Regions from separate parts of the Kocuria sp. HSID17590 genome, predicted to be linked through region 2. Evidence: riboswitches for the same ligand, from Rfam matches in the RefSeq annotation. Region 2 holds a riboswitch; each other region holds the start of a gene.
What was found. A riboswitch is a leader RNA that binds a small molecule or an ion and turns the genes downstream of it on or off. The one in region 2 is predicted to bind thiamine pyrophosphate.
Positions count from the first base shown of each region.

Region 1: linked by a shared signal. The riboswitch ahead of D8M39_RS09520 (bifunctional hydroxymethylpyrimidine kinase/phosphomethylpyrimidine kinase) and the one ahead of D8M39_RS11980 (ECF transporter S component) in region 2 are both predicted to bind thiamine pyrophosphate.
Region 3: linked by a shared signal. The riboswitch ahead of D8M39_RS09270 (3-oxoacyl-ACP reductase) and the one ahead of D8M39_RS11980 (ECF transporter S component) in region 2 are both predicted to bind thiamine pyrophosphate.

Region 1 covers NZ_RBMB01000025.1:5,793-12,788, reverse strand. Annotated here, with positions in the region: gene D8M39_RS09525 (Rne/Rng family ribonuclease) at 1-1,489, shown strand, start outside; TPP riboswitch at 1,577-1,672, shown strand; gene D8M39_RS09520 (bifunctional hydroxymethylpyrimidine kinase/phosphomethylpyrimidine kinase) at 1,660-3,234, shown strand; gene rplU (50S ribosomal protein L21) at 3,478-3,789, shown strand; gene rpmA (50S ribosomal protein L27) at 3,835-4,089, shown strand; gene obgE (GTPase ObgE) at 4,242-5,852, shown strand; gene proB (glutamate 5-kinase) at 5,845-6,996, shown strand, end outside.
Region 2 covers NZ_RBMB01000050.1:4,761-11,756, reverse strand. Annotated here, with positions in the region: partial or broken gene D8M39_RS11985 (energy-coupling factor ABC transporter ATP-binding protein) at 1-798, opposite strand, end outside; gene D8M39_RS11980 (ECF transporter S component) at 795-1,451, opposite strand; TPP riboswitch at 1,509-1,615, opposite strand; gene D8M39_RS11975 (DUF4235 domain-containing protein) at 1,712-1,984, opposite strand; gene mnhG (monovalent cation/H(+) antiporter subunit G) at 2,115-2,480, opposite strand; gene D8M39_RS11965 (monovalent cation/H+ antiporter complex subunit F) at 2,477-2,746, opposite strand; gene D8M39_RS11960 (Na+/H+ antiporter subunit E) at 2,743-3,390, opposite strand; gene D8M39_RS11955 (Na+/H+ antiporter subunit D) at 3,387-5,024, opposite strand; gene D8M39_RS11950 (Na(+)/H(+) antiporter subunit C) at 5,014-5,544, opposite strand; gene D8M39_RS11945 (Na+/H+ antiporter subunit A) at 5,541-6,996, opposite strand, start outside.
Region 3 covers NZ_RBMB01000024.1:4,509-11,504, forward strand. Annotated here, with positions in the region: gene D8M39_RS09255 (enoyl-CoA hydratase) at 1-420, opposite strand, end outside; gene nadE (ammonia-dependent NAD(+) synthetase) at 664-1,491, shown strand; gene nhaA (Na+/H+ antiporter NhaA) at 1,603-2,961, opposite strand; TPP riboswitch at 3,087-3,225, shown strand; gene D8M39_RS09270 (3-oxoacyl-ACP reductase) at 3,269-4,033, shown strand; gene D8M39_RS09275 (LLM class flavin-dependent oxidoreductase) at 4,035-5,462, shown strand; gene D8M39_RS09280 (phosphatidylserine/phosphatidylglycerophosphate/cardiolipin synthase family protein) at 5,643-6,902, opposite strand.

The sequences.
Region 1 (6,996 bases), on a different contig from region 2:
CGTGCTGCGCCGGCTCGTGGAGTGCCTGGGCCGGGACCGCACCAAGCACCAGGTGGCCGAGGTGACCTCGCTGGGTCTCGTGCAGATGACGCGCAAGCGCATGGGCACCGGGCTGCTCGAGGTCTTCTCGGAGCCGTGCGAGGAGTGCGCGGGACGCGGCGTCGTCGTCCACGACCACCCGCTCAAGGGCCGCTCCAGCGCCGCCCCCGCGGACCACCGCGGCAACCGCAACGAGCGCAAGCGCTCGCGCTCCGGCAAGCCCCAGGGCAACCAGCAGCAGGACCGTTCCCGGTCCCAGAACCGCGGCGGCGGCTCCGAGGAGCAGGAGAACCAGGCCCGCGCCGAGGCCACCCGCGCCGCGCTCGCGAGCATCGCCTCCGCGTCCGCGCACGAGGACGACGACGCCGCGCAGCACGGTTCCGGTGCCGAGGACACCCAGCAGGGTGGCGGGCAGAACCGGCAGGACTCGGACACGCACGGTACGTCCGAGGCCCACGGCTCCGGGGACACCCACGGGAACTCGGACCACCGTGGCACCTCGGACGGCGAGTCCGAGGGCGGCCGCCGCCGGAAGAAGCGCCGCGGCAAGCGCAGCCGGGGCCGCGGGCCCCAGGGCGAGGAGAACGGCAACCAGCAGGACAGCTCGGCGGATGCCGGGAACTCCTCCGAGGACGCCGACAGCTCCTCCAGCGTGACGATCCACGGCGAGGTCATCGAGCTCCCGCAGGAACAGTCCGGCCAAGACCGCTCCGGCGCGGACGGAGACTCCTCGGAATCGCTCTCGCTGGACTCGCTGACGGCGGCGTTCACGGAGGAGACCTCCGGTGACTCCGCGCCGTCGGGGAAGAACCGCGGCGGATCCGGTGCGCCGGACTCCGAGAACTCCGACGGTTCCGAGGGCAAGGGCTCCGAGGATTCCGGTTCGCGCGGGGGCAACTCCCGCAGCCGCTCGTCCAACAGCCGGGGCGGGTCTCGCCAGGGCAGCCGCCGTGGAGGACGCGACGGCGGGTCCCGTGAGAACACCGGTCGGGACAACGGCGGTCGTGACACTGCCGGCGGCGACACGGCCGACCGGAGCACCGGCGGCCGCGGCAACGGTGCGCAGGAGAGCGGCGCCGACAAGGGCAATCGTCGGAACGCGGACGCGAAGGCCTCGGCGGCCACCGCACCCTCCGGCGGCCGTTCGGACATCGGCGCCTCGGACAATGGCACCTCGGGCAACCGGACCGCCACCACCGCCCAGCCGACGGCCGAGACGCCGGCGCCGGCGCGGCGTCGTCGTGGCTCGCGCCGAGCGGTGGCACCGGCGGCGGCTCCCGGCACCGCGAGCGTGACCACCCAGGAGTACGAGGCGCAGAAGTCCACCGTCAGCCGCTTCACCGCGGCGGCCACCGGCTCGAAGAAGGCCGTGGCCACGGACGGGCAGCCCACCGTGGTGGGCGTGGGCGTGAAGGCCCAGGACATCACGATGACCCGCAAGGGCGAGTGAGCGCCGCCGCGCCCCACGGGTGCGGGAGGTGACGCGATGCCACAGGGGCGTCCGGAGGGATCCGGGCGCCCCTGTGGCATGATCGGTGGAGCACACACGGGGTGCCGCGCCACGCGGCTGAGAACACACCCGTCGAACCTGATCTAGCTCGCACTAGCGAAGGGAATGTCGTGGCCACCACGCCCGTCTCCAGCACACCCGTCCTCACCGTTCCCCGCGTCCTGTCGATCGCCGGGACGGACCCCACCGGCGGTGCCGGCCACGCCGCGGACCTGAAGTCGATCGCCGCGATGGGCGGCTACGGTCTCAGCGTCGTCACCGCCGTGGTCGCCCAGAACACGCAGGGCGTGCGCAGCGTGCACACCCCTCCCGTCGACGTCCTGCGCGCGCAGCTGGACGCGGTCTCGGACGACGTCGAGCTCGACGCCGTGAAGGTGGGGATGCTCGGCTCCGTGGACGTCATCGAGACGGTCCGGGAGTGGCTCGCGGCCGGTCGCGCCCCCGTGGTCGTGGTCGACCCCGTGATGGTCGCCACCGCGGGCGGGCGGCTGCTGGAGCCCGAGGCGGAGGAGGCTCTGCGCGGCCTCCTGCCAGCCGCGGACCTGATCACCCCGAACCTCCCGGAGCTGGCGGTGCTCGCGGAGCGCCCCGTGGCCACCACGTGGGACGAGGCGCTCGCGCAGGGCCGCACCGTCGCCGATACCTTCGGCACGCGCGTGCTCGTCAAGGGCGGTCACCTGGGCGGCGAGCTCACCCCGGACGCCCTCGTGGTCCCGGGCGTCCACGAGCCGGTGGCCGAGTTCACCGGACTGCGCGTGGTCACCCGCAACACCCACGGCACGGGCTGCTCGCTCTCCTCCGCCGTGGCCACCGTGGTGGCCCGCACGGGGGACTGGGCCGGGGGCATCGGCGCGGCCCGCGCGTGGCTGCGCGGCGCGCTGCGCACAGCGGACACCCTGCACGTGGGCCACGGCAACGGCCCGGTGCACCACATGCACCACGTCCAGGCCCTGGTCACGGACCCGCAGTTCCTGGCCGCGGCCTGCGCCGACGACGACGCCGCCGACGACGACGCGGCAGCGGTCCTGGGCGAGCGGTTCACGGACGCGCTGTGGGCGGACAGCGCCGATATCAGGGAGCAGATCGCGCAGCTGGACTTCGTGCGGGGCCTGGGCGACGGCACCCTGGGGCGCGAGGCGTTCGAGTGGTACCTGGACCAGGACATGCAGTACCTCGAGTACTACTCGCGCGCACTGGCCCTGCTCGCGGCGGCCGCACCGGACGAGGACACCCGGGAGCACTTCGCGTCCGCCTCGGCATCGGTGGTCACCGCGGAGTCCGCCCTGCACCGGGCCCGCCTGGGTGGGCGGGCACCCCACGAGCCGTCCGAGACCACGAGCGCCTACGCGGACTTCCTGCTGGCCCGCACCGGGCAGGACGGCTTCGCCGTGGGAGCGGCGGCCATCCTGCCGTGCTACTGGCTCTACGCGCACGTGGGGACCGAGCTCATGGAGCGTGCCCGCGCGGTGGGGTGGGAAGAGCATCCGTACGCGGACTGGCTCGCCACGTACAGCGATTCGGGGTTCCAGGCGGCCACCGAGACGGTGCGCCGCGCCGTGGACCGTGCGGCCGCCGTGGCCAACCCCGCGACCCGCTCCGCGATGCGGCGTGCGTTCCTGCGGGCGTGCCGGCTCGAACTGGCGTTCTTCGCCCAGACCGCGCGGGGGAGCGGCACGGAGGGGTGATTGGCGTGACTTCCCCGCATCGGGTAGTCTGGGCTGTCGGTGCCGGGCATCGCTGTGCGTCATATCCATGATCCGCACGCGAGGGCGGCACACTCGGGCGAACACCCTGTTCTGATGCGACAGCCACGTGGCACGCGGTCGGTCCTCGACCACCGCAGCGGGCTGACTCGACATTCGCAGCATCCAGGAGTCCGCCCGACCCACACACGCAGTCCATAGATGTCGAGAGAAGTGAGTTCCCAAGTGGTGTACGCGATTGTCCGCGCAGGCGGCCGCCAGGAGAAGGTTTCCGTAGGAGACCTCGTGACCCTTGACCGCGTCGCCGGCGAGGCAGGCAGCACCGTAGAGCTTCCTGCGCTGCTGCTGGTCGATGGGGACAAGGTCACCTCCGACTCCAAGACCCTGGCCGACGTCAAGGTCACGGCCGAGATCATCGAGGACCTGCGCGGTCCCAAGATCTCGATCATGAAGTACAAGAACAAGACCGGCTACAAGAAGCGTCAGGGCTTCCGCGCCGAACTGACCACCGTCAAGATCACCGGCATCAACGCCTGATCCTCCCGGTCCCCGATACATTTTCAACGAAGGTAGGCACACACCATGGCACACAAGAAGGGTGCGAGCTCCACTCGCAACGGCCGTGACTCCAACGCCCAGTACCTGGGCGTGAAGCGCTTCGGCGGCCAGTCCGTCAACGCCGGCGAGATCATCGTCCGCCAGCGCGGAACGCACTTCCACCCCGGCCTGAACATGGGTCGCGGCAAGGACGACACGCTGTTCGCCCTGGCCGCCGGTGTCGTCGAGTTCGGCACCCGCCGTGGCCGCCGCGTGGTCAACATCCAGACCGCCGAGTAGTCAGTTCTTCCGGACCCCAGGGTCCACCCGTCGCCGACTCGTGCGGTGACGACCACTAGAGGGTGGGCGCTCTACGCGCTCACCCTCTAGTCTTTTCACCAGAGACCAACGGGTCCCGCACACGGCGGGCCGCCCAGATCCCGAGGAGCCACGTGGCCAGTTTTGTTGATCGAGTCGTCGTGCACGCCACCGGCGGCAACGGCGGCCACGGCTGCGTGTCCGTCAAGCGCGAGAAGTTCAAGCCCCTGGGCGGACCGGACGGCGGCAACGGGGGTGACGGCGGGTCGGTGATCCTGCGCGTGGACGGGCAGTCCACCACGCTGCTGGGCTTCCACCACGCCCCGCACCAGAAGGCCCCGAACGGCGAGCCCGGCAAGGGGGACATGCGCCACGGCTTCAAGGGCCAGGACCTCGTGCTCTCCGTCCCGGACGGCACCGTGGTCAAGGACCGCGAGGGCAATGTGCTCGCGGACCTGCTGGGGGAGGGCAGCGAGTACGTGCTGGCCGCCGGCGGCATGGGCGGCCGGGGCAACGCGGCGCTGGCCTCGCCCAAGCGCAAGGCACCGGGCTTCGCCCTGCTCGGCACCCCGGGCGAGGAGCAGGAGGTCGAGCTCGAGCTGAAGTCCATCGCGGACATCGCCCTCGTGGGCTTCCCCTCCGCTGGCAAGTCCAGCCTGATCGCCGCCATGAGCGCCGCCCGTCCCAAGATCGCCGACTACCCCTTCACCACGCTCGTCCCCAACCTGGGCGTGGTGCAGGCGGGGGACACCCGCTTCACGGTCGCCGACGTTCCCGGCCTGATCCCCGGCGCGTCCGAGGGCAAGGGCCTGGGCCTGGAGTTCCTGCGCCACGTGGAGCGCTGCGCCGCTCTCGTGCACGTGATCGACTGCGCCACGCTGGAGCCCGGCCGGGACCCCCTCACGGACCTGGACGCCCTGGAGGAGGAGCTCGCCCACTACGCGGAGGCCGTGCGGGACGAGGACCCCACCGCGATCCCGCTCACCGAGCGCCCGCGGCTCGTGGTCCTGAACAAGGTGGACGTGCCGGACGCCCGGGATCTCGCCGACTTCATCCGTCCGGAGCTCGAGCAGCGCGGCTACCCCGTGTTCGAGGTCTCCACCGCCTCCCACGAAGGTCTGAAGGAGCTCGGCTTCGCCATGGCGGCGCTCGTCTCCGAGGCGCGGGAGCAGGAGGAGGAGCGTGCGGAGGAACAGCGCACGGTGACGGTCCTGCAGCCGGAGCCGACGCGACGTCGTCGCGGCCGGGACCGCCAGGAGTTCGTGATCACCCGCGAGGACCGGGCGGAGGAGCCGCTGTACCACGTGCGGGGCGAGAAGCCCGAGCGGTGGGTGCTGCAGACGGACTTCAACAACGACGAGGCCGTGGGCTACCTCGCGGACCGCTTCGCGAAGCTCGGCATCGAGGACGAACTGTTCCGGATCGGCGCGAAGCCCGGCAACGCGGTGCTGATCGGGCCGGAGGAGAACGGCGTGGTCTTCGACTGGGAGCCCACCATGGTGGGCGGCGCCGAGCTGCTCGGCGGTCCCCGCGGCACGGACCTGCGCATGGAGGAGACCTCCCGGCCCACCCGCCGCGAGAAGCGCGAGCAGTTCTACGACCGCATGGACGCCAAGTCCGAGGCGCGCGCCGAGCTCGAGGAGGAGCGCCGCGCCGGGGTCTGGACCGAGTCCGTGGACGAGGCGCGGTCCCGCCGCCGCGAGGGCGGATCCGGCGAGACGAAGGAGTCGGGCGACAGTGAGTGAGCAGCCGCACCGCGAGAAGACCCCCACCGCGACCATCGACGTCTCCGCCGTGGAGCAGCAGGCCTCGAAGTCCGCGATCCAGCTCAGTACCGAGAGCCGCGGGAAGAACCGCCGCTCCGCGATCACGAGCCGGGAGCAGCTGCCCAAGGCCCGCCGCGTCGTCGTGAAGGTGGGCTCGTCCTCCCTGACCTCGATCGAGAACTCGATCGACGAGAACGCGCTGCGCGGCATCGTGGACGCCCTGGGGCGGGTCAAGGCGCAGGGCGTGGAGATCGTCTTCGTCTCCTCCGGTGCCATCACGGCCGGGCTGCAGCCGCTGGGGCTCTCCCGGCGGCCCAAGGACCTGTCCACCAAGCAGGCGGCCGCGTCCGTGGGCCAGGGGCTGCTGATCTCCCGGTACACCGAGTACTTCGCGCGCTACCACGTGACCGTGGGGCAGGTGCTGCTCACGGCAGAGGACCTGATGCGCCACTCCCAGTACAAGAACGCGCACCGTCAGATTGAGCGGCTGCTGGACCTGGGGATCCTGCCGATCGTCAACGAGAACGACGCCGTGGCCACCCACGAGATCAAGTTCGGCGACAACGACAGGATCGCCGCGCTCGTGGCGCACCTGATCAAGGCGGACGCGCTCCTGCTGCTCTCGGACGTGGACGCGCTCTACACGAAGCCTCCCCAGGACGGCGGGGAGCGGATCGCCACGGTCACGGACCCGATCACGGACCTCGAGGGTGTGGAGATCGGCACGATCGGCCGTGCCGGGGTGGGCTCCGGCGGCATGGTCACCAAGGTCGAGGCGGCGCGGATCGCGGCGGCGTCCGGCATCCCGGCGCTCGTGACGTCCGCGGCGAACATCGAGCGCGCCCTGGCGGGGGAGGACGTGGGGACCTGGTTCTCCACCACGGGCGGGCGCCGCAACGTGCGGCTGCTGTGGCTCGCCCACCTCGCGGACATCAAGGGCACCCTGACCCTCGACGACGGCGCCGTGGACGCGATCCTCGGCCGCCGGTCCCTGCTCGCGGCGGGTGTCACGGCCGTGAGTGGCACCTTCACGGCGGGGGACCCGGTGTCCATGGTGGACTCCGAGGGCAACGAGGTGGGCCACGGGCTCGTCAACTACGGCTCGGACGAGATCCCCGGGATG
Region 2 (6,996 bases):
TCCGCGGTGGGCGGGCGGACGCGTCGTCGGGACCCAGTCCGGAACCCACGTGCCCTGCGCCTGCAGCAGCTCCCGGGCGTCGTGGAGGGTCTCCCGGGTGGGGCCGTCGAAGGCCACCGAGCCGTGGTCGTCGAGCACGATCACCCGCTCCACCACCGGTTCCCACAGGGCAACCCGGTGCTCCACGACCACCAGGGTGGTGCCGTCCTCCCGGACGGCCCGGGACACGGCCCGGCACAGCTCCACGGCCCCCTCGTGGTCCACGCTGGCCGTGGGCTCGTCGAGCAGCAGCAGGCGCGGACGCATGGCCATGACCCCCGCGAGCGCCAGGCGCTGCTTCTGGCCGCCGGACAGGGCCGTGGTGGAGTGCTCGAGGGGGAAGTGGAGACCGACCCTGTCCAGGGCCTCGTGGACGCGCGGCCAGATCTGCTCGCGGGGGACGGCGAGGTTCTCGAGACCGAACGCGACGTCGTCCCCGATCCGCGAGAGAACCACCTGCGTCTCGGGATCCTGATGCATGAAACCCACGGCCCCCCGCACGTCGCGCGGGTCGGCGCCGTCGACCGTCAGTCCACCCGAGCGGGACTGCCCGTCCGGATCCTGCTCCACACCCGCCAGGGCCTGCAGCAGGGTGGACTTGCCCGCACCGGAGGGGCCCAGGAGCAGCACGCGCTCCCCAGCGCCGATCTGCGCGTCCACCCCCGCGAGGCTCGGGTACTGGCGCCCGGGGTAGTGCCACCCGAAGTTCTCGAGACCGACCGACGCGCCCGCCGGGATGGTGCCCGATGCCGCGGTCATCGCCGGCGCGCGGCGCCGGACGCGAGGGCGCTGAGGACGCCCGTGGCCTGCAGCGCACGCACCACGAGCCACATCAGGGCACCGGCGATCACGGCGCCGGAGAGCGTGGTGAACACGGCGTAGACCAGTTTCTGGTCCGTGGCCCACTCGTAGTTGTACAAGATGTTCTCGCTCACCGCGAGGAAAAGCCCGGAGACCGCACCGCCCGCTGTGGCCGTGAGGAGCCCGAAGCTGCGGTAGCGGGTCAGCAGGAAGACGATCTCCACCCCCAGGCCCTGGATCACGCCGGAGAGGACCACGAGCCATCCCGCGTGGGTGCCCAGGAACATCTCCAGCACGGCCGCGAGCAGCTCGCAGAAGATCGCGGCACCCGGCTTGCGGATGATCAGCGCACCGAGCGTGCCGGCCACGAGCCAGCCGCCCACGATGAGCCCGCCCGCGGGCGGGTACGCCACGGACCCGGCGGAGACAGCCGGGGCGAGCAGGTTGGACCACAGCCAGAAGACCACCGCGCACACCGCCGCGAGAACGGAGGCGACCACGATGTCCACCACCCGCCACGAGTGCTGCCGGGGGGCGTTCCTGCGCGGCTCACCCCGCCCCGGGTTGGGCTGGGACGCGCGCTCCGACGTGTTGCGGACCTGCTGTGTCATGTGAATCCTCCTGAAGATTCCAGGAGGGGAAGGCTCGCGTCCACGGGTGCGGACGGGTCCTTGAGATGCTCGACTCCCTAGCGCCGGTATGAACCGGATCAGGTTCGAGGGTCTGCGCTCACACGCACTCTCAGCGCCGCGGTGGCGCTCCCCTGTCGTTGTGCCGCCAGTCTAGACCACGGCACGCACGAGGGCCGGGTGCGCTGCGTACCCGGCCCTCGCGTGCGGGACCTCCCGGGCACTCGGCCCGGTGGGGTTCCTCAGATCTCGGACTGCGAGGTCTTGCCAGAGTCCTTCTTCTCGGACTCCATCTTGGACACCTGGCGGGCGATTCCCACCTTGATGACGGTGCCCACCACGCCGGTGATCATGGCCCACAGGATGATGTCCCGCCAGGCCTCGTCCTCGTCCGGGTTCTTGGCGGGGGGCTCGTTGCCGGTGACCTGCTTCCACACGGCGGACAGGCCCTTGTTCGCGAGGGCCACGCCGCCCAGGGACGCCACGGTGCCGAGGATGTCCATCGCCTTGTTCATGAAGTGCTCCTTCTCGTCGCGAGTGCCGACGGCGCTTGGGGCCCGACGGCGTGCTGCTTCCTCCCCCAGCATACGAACCTCGGCGCGTGGCCGGGCGGTGCGGGGTGCGGTTTACGCTGAAATTATGTCCTCAGCGTGATTCCTCGTGCCCGGCCCGGGCCACGACGTCCCGCAGCTCGTCCTCCATGAGGTTCTCCTCGTGCAGGTGCTTGGAACGGTACGCGGCCCGGCCCACCATGTGCGCGGAGACCGGCACGGTGAGCAGCTGGAAGACCCACGCGAGGATCAGCAGCGGGATCATGCGCGGCTCCCCGCTCTCGATCGCCACGGCCGTGAGCATGAGGAACAGGCCGAAGACCTGCGGCTTGGTGCCCGCGTGCATGCGCGAGAGCAGGTCAGGGAAGCGCACCAGGCCGATCGCGGCGGCCAGGGACATCAGGGCGCCCAGCACCAGGCACAGCAGGGCGATCACGTCCAGGACGGTGTGCCAGCTCATGAGCGGTCCAGCCCCACGTTGCGCGCCACCGTGACCGAGCCCAGGAAGCCCACCAGGGAGACGATCACGAGCAGGATGATGTTGTTCGTGTGGTGGTTGTAGACCATGTCCACAGCCAGGCACGCCCCCACGATGGCGAGCAGCACGTCCGAGGCGATCACACGGTCCAGCAGGGAGGGCCCCTTCGCCAGCCGGTAGATGGTTCCGGCGGCGGCCAGGGCGAGGATCGCCCCGCACAGCCACACGGCGACATCGAGCATTGTCATGAGCGCTCCTCCCCGTGGCCGGTTCCGGCCTCGTCCATCTCGTGCGCGGGCGACTCGAGCGCCCCGGTGGCCTCCGTGTTGTCGGGGTCCCCGACCACGGTCAGCAGCTTCAGGTCCTCCCGCGTGCCCATGATGCGGATCCAGGCGGCCTCGATGTCCAGTGCGGAGCGCCGGAACGCCTCCGCCTGCTCCGGCGTGGAGATGTCCAGCACGTGGAAGTAGAGGATCCCGTTGCCACGGTCCACCTCCACCACCAGGGACCCGGGGATCAGTGCCATCGTGTGGCCCACGGCCGTCATGAGCAGGTCGTTGTTCTGGCGCAGGGGAACCCGCAGCACGGCGTTGCGCACCCGCGGGCCCTGCGTGACCGCAAGCCAGAAGACGTGGAAGCTGGCCTTGGCCACCTGCCAGATAAACGTGGGCACGAACAGCGCGAAGTGCACCACGTTGAAGCGCCGGGACAGGCGCACGGGCGGCAGGGTCAGCAGGCGGGTGACGAGCAGCGCGAGCAACAGCCCGAAAACCAGGTTCCCGATGCTCCAGTCACCCCACAGTGCACCCCACACCACCACGAGCCACAGGATCAGCGGCAGCTCGGCGCGCAGGGAGTTGCGCGAACGGCGCCGCACGGCGGACGTGCTCATCGACTCTCCTCACTTGCGCCGCCGTGACCCTCGGGGTGCAGGACGGCGTTGACGTAGCGGTCCGGGTGCACCAGGTTCTCGGCGGCGTTCTCCGCGAGGTCGAACAGCGGCCCCGCGAAGACGGTGAGAGCCACGCCCACCACCACCAGGGCCGAGGTGGCACCCACCATGGTCCGCGGCAGCAGCACCACCGGGGACCTCCCCGAGAACCGGCTGCCGGACTTCCTGGCGACCACGCGCGAGGTGCTGGGGCGCCGGCCCTCCGCGGTGGTGGCGCGCAGCACGGGATCCGGGTACTCGGCGTCGTCGACGCTGCGCAGGAACACGCGGTTCCACACACGGATCAGGGCCATGAGCGTGAGCAGCGAGACGAACACGGACACGCCCACCAGCAGGTAGCTCAACCACGTCCCGGTGCTCACGCCGGCCTCGATCAGCCCCACCTTGCCCAGGAAGCCGGAGAACGGCGGGATGCCGCCCAGGTTCAGCGCCGGGATCATGTAGAGCACGCCCAGCAGCGGGGAGATCTTGAGCATCCCGGCCAGGCGGTCCACGTTGGTGGACCCGCCGCGGCGCTCGATGAGACCGGCCACCAGGAACAGGCTGGTCTGGATCACGATGTGGTGCGCGATGTAGTAGACGACGGCGGCCAGCGCGGCCTGGGTGCCCAGCGCGATGCCGAAGATCATGTACCCGATGTGGCTGATCAGGGTGAACGAGAGCATGCGCTTGATGTCGATCTGCGCGAGCGCACCCAGGATGCCCACCAGCATGGTCAGCAGCGCCACCCACATCAGCAGGCCGTTGATCTGCGTCCCCGGGAACAGCAGCGTCTCCGTGCGGATGATCGAGTACACGCCCACCTTGGTCAGCAGCCCGGCGAACACGGCGGTCACCGGCGCGGACGCCGTGGGGTAGGAGTCGGGCAGCCAGAACGAGAGCGGGAAGATGGCCGCCTTGACCCCGAACGCGATCAGCAGCATGAGGTGCAGCTGCATCTGCGTGCCCACCGGCAGGTCCGCGAGCTTGCCCGAGAGGTCCGCCATGTTCACGGTGCCCGTGGCGCCGTAGATCATGCCCAGGGAGATCAGGAACAGGATCGAGGAGATCACGGAGACGACGACGTACGTCACGCCCGCGCGGATGCGCTGCGCGGTGCCGCCCATGGTCAGCAGCACGTAGGACGCGGTCAGCAGGATCTCGAAGCCCACGTAGAGGTTGAACAGGTCCCCCGCGAGGAACGCGTTGGACACGCCCGCCACCAGGATCAGGTAGGTGGGGTAGAAGATCGAGATGGGGCCCTCGTCGTCGCCGTTGGCCACGCCCTCGCTCACCGCGTAGACGAGCACCGCGAGGGAGACGACCACCGAGACCACGAGCATCAGCGCGGAGAGCTGGTCCACCACCATCACGATGCCGAACGGTGCCGCCCAGTCCCCCAGGTGCACCACCTGCGGACCCCTGTTCCACACGTTCGCGAGGATGACCGCGTTGAGCACCAGCGTCAGCGACATGGAGCCGATGGTCACGGCGCGCTGCAGGCCGTTGCGGTGGACGATCAGGAAGTTCAGGGCCGCCCCCAGGAAGGGGATCAGGACCGCGAGAGGGGCGAGCTGCGCCGGATCAGTACTCATGCGTGTCCCGCTCCTTTCCGTCCGTGAGCTTCTCGGCCCTGTGGTGACCCGGTGATTCCGCCGCCTCTTCCTCGTTGTGCCGTGCCGGGGCGAACCGCGCGTCCGCGTGGTTGAACTCGGAGGTGTCCTGCGGCATGGCGTCGTCGTCCTCGGCGTCGTAGGAGGACTGCGTGGCCACGCGACGGTCCTCGAGGTCGTCCTGGATCTCGTCCCGGCGGGCCAGGATCCACGAGCGCCAGATCATGCTCAGGATGAAGGCCGTGGTGGCCAGGGAGATCACGATGGACGTCAGGACCATCGCCTGCGGCAGCGGGTCCGAGTACTCGGCCGGGTCCAGGGAGGAGTCGTAGAGCGGGGCCACTCCCCGCTCGCCGCTCGTGTGCAGGATCAGCAGGTTCGCGCCGTTGGTCAGCAGCATCAGGCCCAGCAGCACACGGGTGAGCGAGCGCTCGAGCAGGAGGTAGACCCCCACGGAGAACAGCACCCCCATGACCACCAGGAGCGTGACGTTCACGGTCATCGCTGCACCTCCGAGGTCTCGTCCGCGCTGACCATCGATCCGCGGGGGGCGTCCGGGTCGTCCACGCGCGTGGCCGAGACGCCCGGGCCGTTGCGGGTCAGCCGGATCCTGGACCCGCCGCCCGCGGGCTTCTTCTCCGACTCCATGGCCGTGCGCTCGATCCTCTCGTCGATGCGCCCGCCCAGGGAGCGCAGGACGTCCAGGACCAGACCCACCACGATCAGGTAGACGCCGATGTCGAAGACCACCGCGGTGACGAACTTGACGTGGCCGAAGACCCACATGTCCCACTCGAACGTGTAGCTCTCCATCACGGCCCCGCCGAAGAACACCGGGGCGATCGCGTAGAGCGAGGAGATCGCCAGGCCCGCGCCGAGCATCCACCCGGCATTGACGGGCGTGGCCCGCTCGAGCTCGTAGCGACCGCCGGCCAGGTAGCGCAGGGTCAGCGCGAGGGATGCCATCAGCCCGCCCGCGAAGCCGCCGCCGGGCAGGTTGTGCCCGGCCACGAGCAGGTAGAGGGACACGATCATGAACGTGTGGAACAGCAGCCGGGCAACCACCTCGAAGATGATGGAGCGGCGCTCGGGTGCCAGGGTCCGCCCGGCCAGCAGGAAGGGATCCGCGTCCGGGCGGGAGGAGAAGCGGCGGGCCACCTTGAGCTGCTGGGTGTCCGCGTGGGGCGAGTGCGCCGCGGCGTCGGCACCGCGGATGGCCTTCAGCTCCGCCGGGTCCAGCTGCTGGCGCTCGCTGCGCAGCCGGTCGCCGCGGCCCTTCACGAAGATCAGGGACGCGATGCCCGTGGCGGCCACGGTCAGCACCGTGATCTCACCCATGGTGTCCCACGCGCGGATGTCCACGAGGATCACGTTGACCACGTTCGCCCCGTGCCCGAGGTCGTAGGCCATTTTCGGCAGGTCCAGGGAGATCCGCGCGGCGCTGCGCGAGGAAATGGAGAACATCGCCAGGGCCATCATGAACACGCCGAAGACCACGGCGAAGACGGCGCGGAACACGCGGTGCCCGGCCGGCTTCCGGTTCCACAGCGGTCCGGGCAGCGAGCGCAGGGCCAGCACGAAGGCCACCAGGGAGATGGTCTCCACCAGCGTCTGGGTCAGGGCGAGGTCCGGTGCGCCGTGCAGGGCGAAGATCAGTGCCAGGCCGTAGCCGGTGACCGAGACGAGCAGCACCGCGAGGAAGCGCTTGCGCGCCGTGAGGACGAGCAGTGCCGCCACGACCATGGCGAGGCCGGTGGCCACCTGGGCGAGGGAGTCCCCGTAGCGGAACCCGGCCAGCGGGGGCGTCTCGTACCAGAACAGTGCCACGAGGGGCACCACGATGGCGGTGACCAGGACGACGGAGAGGTAGAACATCAGCGAACCGCGCTGGGTGCGACCGGTCAGCCACACGGCGAGGAGGTCCAGGACGTTGATGACCTTGCGGTACACGAAG
Region 3 (6,996 bases), on a different contig from region 2:
GATGACGCCCAGGGTGATCTCCGGCTGCCCGAACTTGGCGGTGTCCGCGGCGAGGATGATGTCGCACATCATTGCGAGCTCGCAGCCGCCGCCGAGTGCGTAGCCCGCGACCGCCGCGATCTTCGGCGTCCGCAGCCGCGCGAAGCCGTCCCACGCGGCGAAGTAGTCCTCGCGGTACATGTCCGAGGCGGTCTTGGAGCCCATCTCCTTGATGTCCGCGCCGGCGGCGAAGGCCTTCTCGGACCCGGTCAGCACGATCGCCCCGATCGCGGAATCGCGGTCCAGCTCGGTGGCCGCGGCGACGACGTCGTTCATGGTCTGCTCGTTCAGCGCGTTCAACGCCTTGGGGCGGTTCAGGGTGATGACGCCCACGCGCCCCTCGCGGCGGACCAGGATGGTTTCGTAGGTGTTTTCGCTCATGTGGTCAGCATCTCACGACGACGCCGTTCGCCCGCCGTGTGCGGCCGGTCCGGTTCGCGGGCGGGGCCCGCCCGGCGAGAGCCTCCACCCCTCACCAGCCTGCCCGGGAGACGCGGGCCCGGTGCCGCGGCCCGCCGCCAGGGCAACCGGCGTGTGGCAGGGCGCGGGCGGCGTCGTCGTCAACCCCCAGAGCCGGGGCGAAACCGTCACGCGCCGGAAACACGCGCTCGCTAGCATGGCCGCATGCGTGAATTGCAGGCACAGATCATTGCCGAGCTCGGCGTCTCCCCGCGGATCGACCCGGAGCGGGAGGCGGCGCGGCGCGTGGACTTCCTGGCGGACTACCTCCGGGCGACGCACACCAAGGGGTTCGTGCTGGGCATCAGCGGCGGTGTGGACTCCACGCTGGCGGGCCGGCTCGCGCAGCTGGCCGTGGAGAAGCTGCGCGAGGACGAGGTGCCCGCGGAGTTCGTGGCCATGCGCCTGCCCTACCGCACGCAGCACGACGAGGCCGATGCCCAGGCCGCGCTCGCCTTCATCGAACCGGACAGGGTGGTCACGTACGACGTCGCTCCGGCCGTCGACGGGTTCGAGGCCGCCTACGCCGCGGCAACCGGCGAGCAGCTCACCGACTTCACGCGCGGCAACACCAAGGCGCGCGTGCGGATGACCGCCCAGTACGCGGTGGGCGGGGACCACAGCCTGCTCGTGATCGGCACGGACCACGCCGCCGAGTCCATCACCGGGTTCTTCACCAAGTTCGGGGACGGCGGCGCGGACCTGCTGCCCCTGGCCGGGCTGAACAAGCGGCAGAACCGGCAGGTCCTGGAGTACCTGGGGGCCTCCGAGCAGCTCGTGGGCAAGGTCCCCACCGCGGACCTGCTCAACGACAGCCCCGGACGCACGGACGAGGACGAGCTGGGGCTCACGTACGAGAACATCGACGACTACCTCGAGGGCAAGGACGTCCCCGCGGAGGTCGCGGAGAAGCTCGAGCAGATCTACCTGCGCTCCCGCCACAAGCGCACCGTGCCGGTCACCCCGGCGGACTCGTGGTGGCGCGAGGGCTGAGACCGTTCGTGACCGGTGCCGACGACGCCGGGCGCGTTCGCCACGACGCATCGCCCGACGAGGGCTCCGGCTTTCCGGGGCCCTCGTCGTACGCCGCCGTGGCTTGGGTGCCTACGCCTGGACGGCGTCCTTCCCGGGCACAGGCAGAGGTGCCTGGCGGTAGCGCCGGTTGCGCCACGCCAGCAGCGCACCCGCCAGGACGGCGGCCAGGACCGACGCCGTCAGGATCGCCACCTTCGCCTGGTCACCCGCGTCCGCGGCGGGGTCGAAGCTGAGTTCCGAGATCAGCAGGGACACCGTGAACCCGATGCCCGCGAGCAGCGCGATCCCGAGCAGGTCGATCCACCGGATCGAGGGGTCCAGCCTGCCGCCCGTGAGCCTGGTGGTGAGCCACGTGGCACCCATGATGCCCAGCGGCTTGCCCAGCACGAGCCCCGCGACGATGCCGAGCGTGACGGGGGCCGCGAGCGCCGTCGTCAGCCCGCCCCAGCCGCCCACCGCGACACCCGCGGAGAAGAACGCGAAGACGGGCACCGCGAACCCCGCGGACAGCGGGCGGACCCGGTGCTCCAGGTGCTCGGCCAGCTCCACGGGCTCCGCGGAGTTCTTGGCCGCCATGACCGGCACCGCGAAACCCAGCAGCACGCCGGCAACCGTGGCGTGGATCCCGGCCTCGTGGACGAGCGCCCACGTGACCACGGCCAGCGGCACCAGGATCACCCACGCGGCCCACGCGCGGTGCGCGAAGAAGCGAGGGAACCGGTGCGTGAGGACGGCGAACACCGCGAGCGGGACGAGCGCCAGGAGCAGCGGCGGGACGCTGACCCCCTCCGTGTAGAAGACCGCGATGATGGTGATCGCCAGGAGGTCGTCCACCACGGCGAGCGTGAGCAGGAACAGCCGCAGCGCGGGCGGCAGGTGCGAGCCCACGATCGCGAGCACGGCCACCGCGAAGGCAATGTCCGTGGCGGTGGGGATCGCCCAGCCGCCCAGGGTCTCGGGGCTCGCCAGGTTCACCGCCGCGTAGATCAGGGCGGGGACGACGACGCCGCCCACGGCCGCCGCGATCGGCACCGCCGCCTTCCCGAGGTCCCGCAGATCCCCCGAGACGGACTCCCGCTTGAGCTCCAGCCCCACCAGGAAGAAGAAGATCGCGAGCAGACCGTCAGCGGCCCACGCCCCGAGGCTCAGGCGCAGGTGCCAGGGCTCGTAGCCGACCTCGAGGTCCCGCAGGGCGAAGTAGCTCTCCGCAAAGGGTGAGTTGGCCCAGACAATGGCGAGGGCCGCAGCGGCGACCAGGAGGATTCCCGCGACGGTCTCCCTGCGGAGAGCGGTCTGGAGGCGGGAGAAGGGGCCGCCGGACGCGGGGTCGTGCGTCAACGGGTCCTGCACTGCGGAGTCGCTCGTTCCGGCGGTCTCGGGCAGAGCCGTGGCAGGGGTGTCATGTGTACGGGGGTGGTGCGAGGGCATGGAGGTCTCCACTGTCGACGGGCATCACTTGCACTTCGCCGACCAGACTTCCCGGCACACCAGCCAGCAAGGGTAGCAGTCGCGGCGCGCCCGTTCCCGCCGGAGCGCCCTCTGGCTACACTGGCCCCAGTGACACGGGGTGCCGTTGCCCGTCCCGCTCCGTCCGCCCGTCGAGGCGTTCGGAGCAAGGACCGCAGCGGCTGAGATGACACCCGTCGAACCTGTCCAGTTAGTACTGGCGAAGGGATGTCACGGGGCCCGCAGCAGTGGCGCACCGCTTTCTTCGCCGTGAGCCACAGGAGTGAGCATGCGGATCGAGAACACCATCGTCCTGGTCACCGGCGGAGCCCGCGGGCTGGGGGAGCACCTCAGCCGGGCCTTCGCCCGGGAGGGCGCGCGCGTCGTCGTGAACTACCACTCGAGCGAGGAGCGGGCGAACGCGCTCGTCCAGGAACTCGGGGAGGACTGGGCCCTGGCCGTCTGCGCGGACGTGACCGACGCCCAGCAGGTCCGGGACATGGTCGCGCGGGCGCGGGAGCACTTCGGCGCACCCATCACGGTGGCGGTGAACAACGCGCTGGTGGACTTCAGCTTCAACGGGGACGCCCGCCCCACCCTGGACACCCTCACCGCCGAGAACCTGACCCAGCAGTTCGAGGGCGCCGTGGTGGGCGGTCTGAACGTGATGCAGGCGGTGGTCCCGGGCATGGCGGAGGCGGGCGAGGGCCGGATCATCAACATCGGCACCAACCTCTTCCAGAACCCGGTGGTCCCCTACCACGACTACACCGCGGCCAAGGCGGCCCTGCTCTCCCTCACGCGCACCGCCGCGAAGGACCTCGGCCCGCAGGGCATCACCGTGAACATGATCTCCGGCGGTCTGCTGCGCACCACGGACGCGAGTGCGGCCACCCCGGACGAGGTCTTCGACTTCATCGCCGCCGGCACTCCCCTGGGCCGCGTGACCACCCCGGAGGAGTTCGCGGACACCGCCCTGTTCTTCGCCTCGGACTGGTCCCGCGGCGTCACCGGGCAGAACCTGGTGGTCGACGGCGGGCTGGTGGTGGACTGACATGGCGGCACCTTCCGAGCACGACGACGCCGCTTCGCCCGGTCCCGCTCGTACCGCACCCGCGGGAGACGAGCCGTCGGCAACCACCCACGAATCCGATCCGGCGCCGGAGACAGCGGCTGCGGCGTCGTCCGCGGGCAGGCCCGGCCGCCAGCTGCATCTCAACGCGTTCCTCTACGGCGCGGGCCACCACCAGGCCGCGTGGCGTGCGCCGGACTCCTCGGTGGAGCGCCTCACCGACATCACCTACTACGAGGAGCTCGCGCAGCTCGCCGAGCGCGGCCTGTTCGACGCCGTGTTCTTCGCGGACGGGCACAGCGTGGGACCCGTGGCGGACGGCCCGCACTGGGCGCTGGAACCGCTGACCACGCTGTCCGCGATGGCGCGGGCCACCGAGCGCATCGGCCTGGTGTGCACGGTGTCCTCCACGTTCTTCACCCCGTTCCACGCCGCACGGATGCTCGCATCCCTGGACCACATCTCCGGCGGTCGAGCCGGGTGGAACGTGGTGACCTCCATGTGGGACGCAGAGGCCCGCAACCACGGCTACGCGGCCATGCCGCCCAAGGACGAGCGCTACGAGCGGGCGCGTGAGTTCGTGGAGGTGGCCCGCGCGCTGTGGGCCAGCTGGGACACGGACGCCGTCACCGCGGACCGGGAGGGCCAGTGGGCGGACCCCGCCAAGCTGCACCCCGTGAACCACGAGGGTCGCCACTTCCTGGTGGACGGCCCGCTGACCGTCCCGCCGTGCCCGCAGGGCGAGCCGGTGCTGTTCCAGGCGGGCGCGTCCGGACCGGGCAAGGCTCTGGCCGGAGATGTTGCTGAAGGCATATACGCGGTGGCGTACGACCTCCCTGCCGCGCAGGAGTACTACGCGGCCGTGAAGGCCGAGGTGAGCAGGGCGGGGAGGGACCCGGACGCCGTCGTCGTGATGCCGGGACTCGTGACCTACGTGGGCCGCACCCACGAGGAGGCCCTCGCCAAGCAGGACCGCGTGGACCGGCTGCTGCCCGTGGAGCAGTCCCTCGCGCAGCTCTCCACGTTCGTGGAGCAGGACTGCTCCCAGTGGGAGCTGGACGCGCCCGTTCCCCCGCTGCCGCCCCTGGAGAAGTTCACCGGTCCGCAGGGGCGCTACGGCACCATCCTGCGCATCGTCGAGGCCGAGAACCCCACCGTCCGGCAGCTGCTCGGGCGCCTGGCCGCCGGCGGCGGGCACTGCACCATGGTGGGCACGCCGCAGAGCATCGCCGACCAGATGCAGGAGTGGCTGGAGAAGGGTGGTGCGGACGGCTTCAACCTCATGCCGCCCGTGCAGCCGGACTCCCTCGCCGATTTCGTGGACCTCGTGGTCCCGGAGCTGCAGCGCCGCGGCCTGTTCCGCACCCAGTACACCGCCACCACGCTGCGCGGTCACCTCTCGCAGGTCTGAGCCGGGCAGGACGACGCCGCCGCGCCCCGTTCGTGGGGCGCGGCGGCGTCGTGCGGAGACGAGCAGGCGGATCCTGGCTCCGGGTGGAGGCCCGGGTGGAGGCGCAGATCGGGCCCCGGCGACGAGGCGACCGGCGTGGGTGCCGGAACGCGGCGGCGTCGTCCCCTCAGGTCTCCCGGATCACATCAGGGGCCGCAGCGGCGCGAGCACCACCTCGGCCACCCGCGCCATGGGGTGGCGGTCACGCCACGCCGGCGAGGTCAGCTCGTCGCAGTGTGTGCTGTCCGAGAGGAAGACCTTCTCCATCTCCGCGGCGAAGTCCTTGTCCACGATCTCCACGTTGGTCTCGTAGTTGAAGGACAGGGAGAGCCGGTCCAGGTTGGCGGTGCCCACGGTGGACCACTCGCCGTCGATCGTGGCGGTCTTGGAGTGGATCATGCACGCCGCATACAGCAGGATGGTCACCCCGGCCTCCAGCAGCTGGCCGTAGAAGCCCCGGGAGACCCAGTCCGCCACGATGTGGTTCGAGTCCTTGGGCACCATGATCCGCACGTCCACACCGCGGCGGGCGGCGGCCAGGAGCGTGTCCAGGATCTGCTGGTCCGGCACGAAGTACGGGGTGTTGATCCAGATGTGGTCCCTGGCCCGCTCGATCGCGCTCAAGTACATGCCGCGGATGGGATACACCAGCTGGATGGGGAGGTTCGGCGAGACGCGCACCTCCGGATCCCAGTTCTTGGGCGGGATCCACTCGATCGCGTGCTCCGGGGCGCGGTCCTCGTTCCACACGGCAGCGATGGCGTTGCGCAGTCCCCACACCGCCGGGCCGATCTCCCGGATGTGGGTGTCGCGCCAGCGCCGGGAGTACATCGAGCCGATGTTGAAGCCGCCCACGAAGCCGATGTTGTCGTCCACCACCAGGATCTTCGAGTGGCACAGCCCCGAGAAGCGCAGGGGGCCCTTCCAGAACGGACGCCGCACCGCGGGGACGCGGAAGACGTCCACCTTCTCGGAGAACCGGTAGAACGAGTGCGGCACCACGGTGTTCGCGAACCCGTCGTAGATCACGAAGACCTTCACGCCCCGCTCGGCCGCACGGTTCATGCCGTCGAGGAAGCGCTGCCCGATCTCGTCGCCCTTCCAGATGAACGTCTCCATGTGGATCGAGCGCTCGGCACCGTCGATCGCCTCGAGCATGTCCTCGTACACGTCCTCACCGGAGGTGTAGACGGTCATTGCGGAGTCCTGCACCTGCGCGGTGTACGTGCCCGGGCGAGGAGCATCACGCTGCTTGCGCCCGCGCTGCTTCCACCAGTCGACGCCCGCGAGGGACGCAACCACCACGGCCTGCGCCCCGAGCAGCGAGGCCGCCCCCACTCCCGCGGCCTTGAGGATGATCCGACGTTCCCTGATCTCGGCTAGCGCCCGCATTGCGTTCATGACGCCACAGTAGTGCCGCTCACCCCGCAGCCACCACGGTTTCGGGGGCGCCGCCTGGAAGTCGTCCTGGATCCGAGGGTGCGCGGCCCTCCCG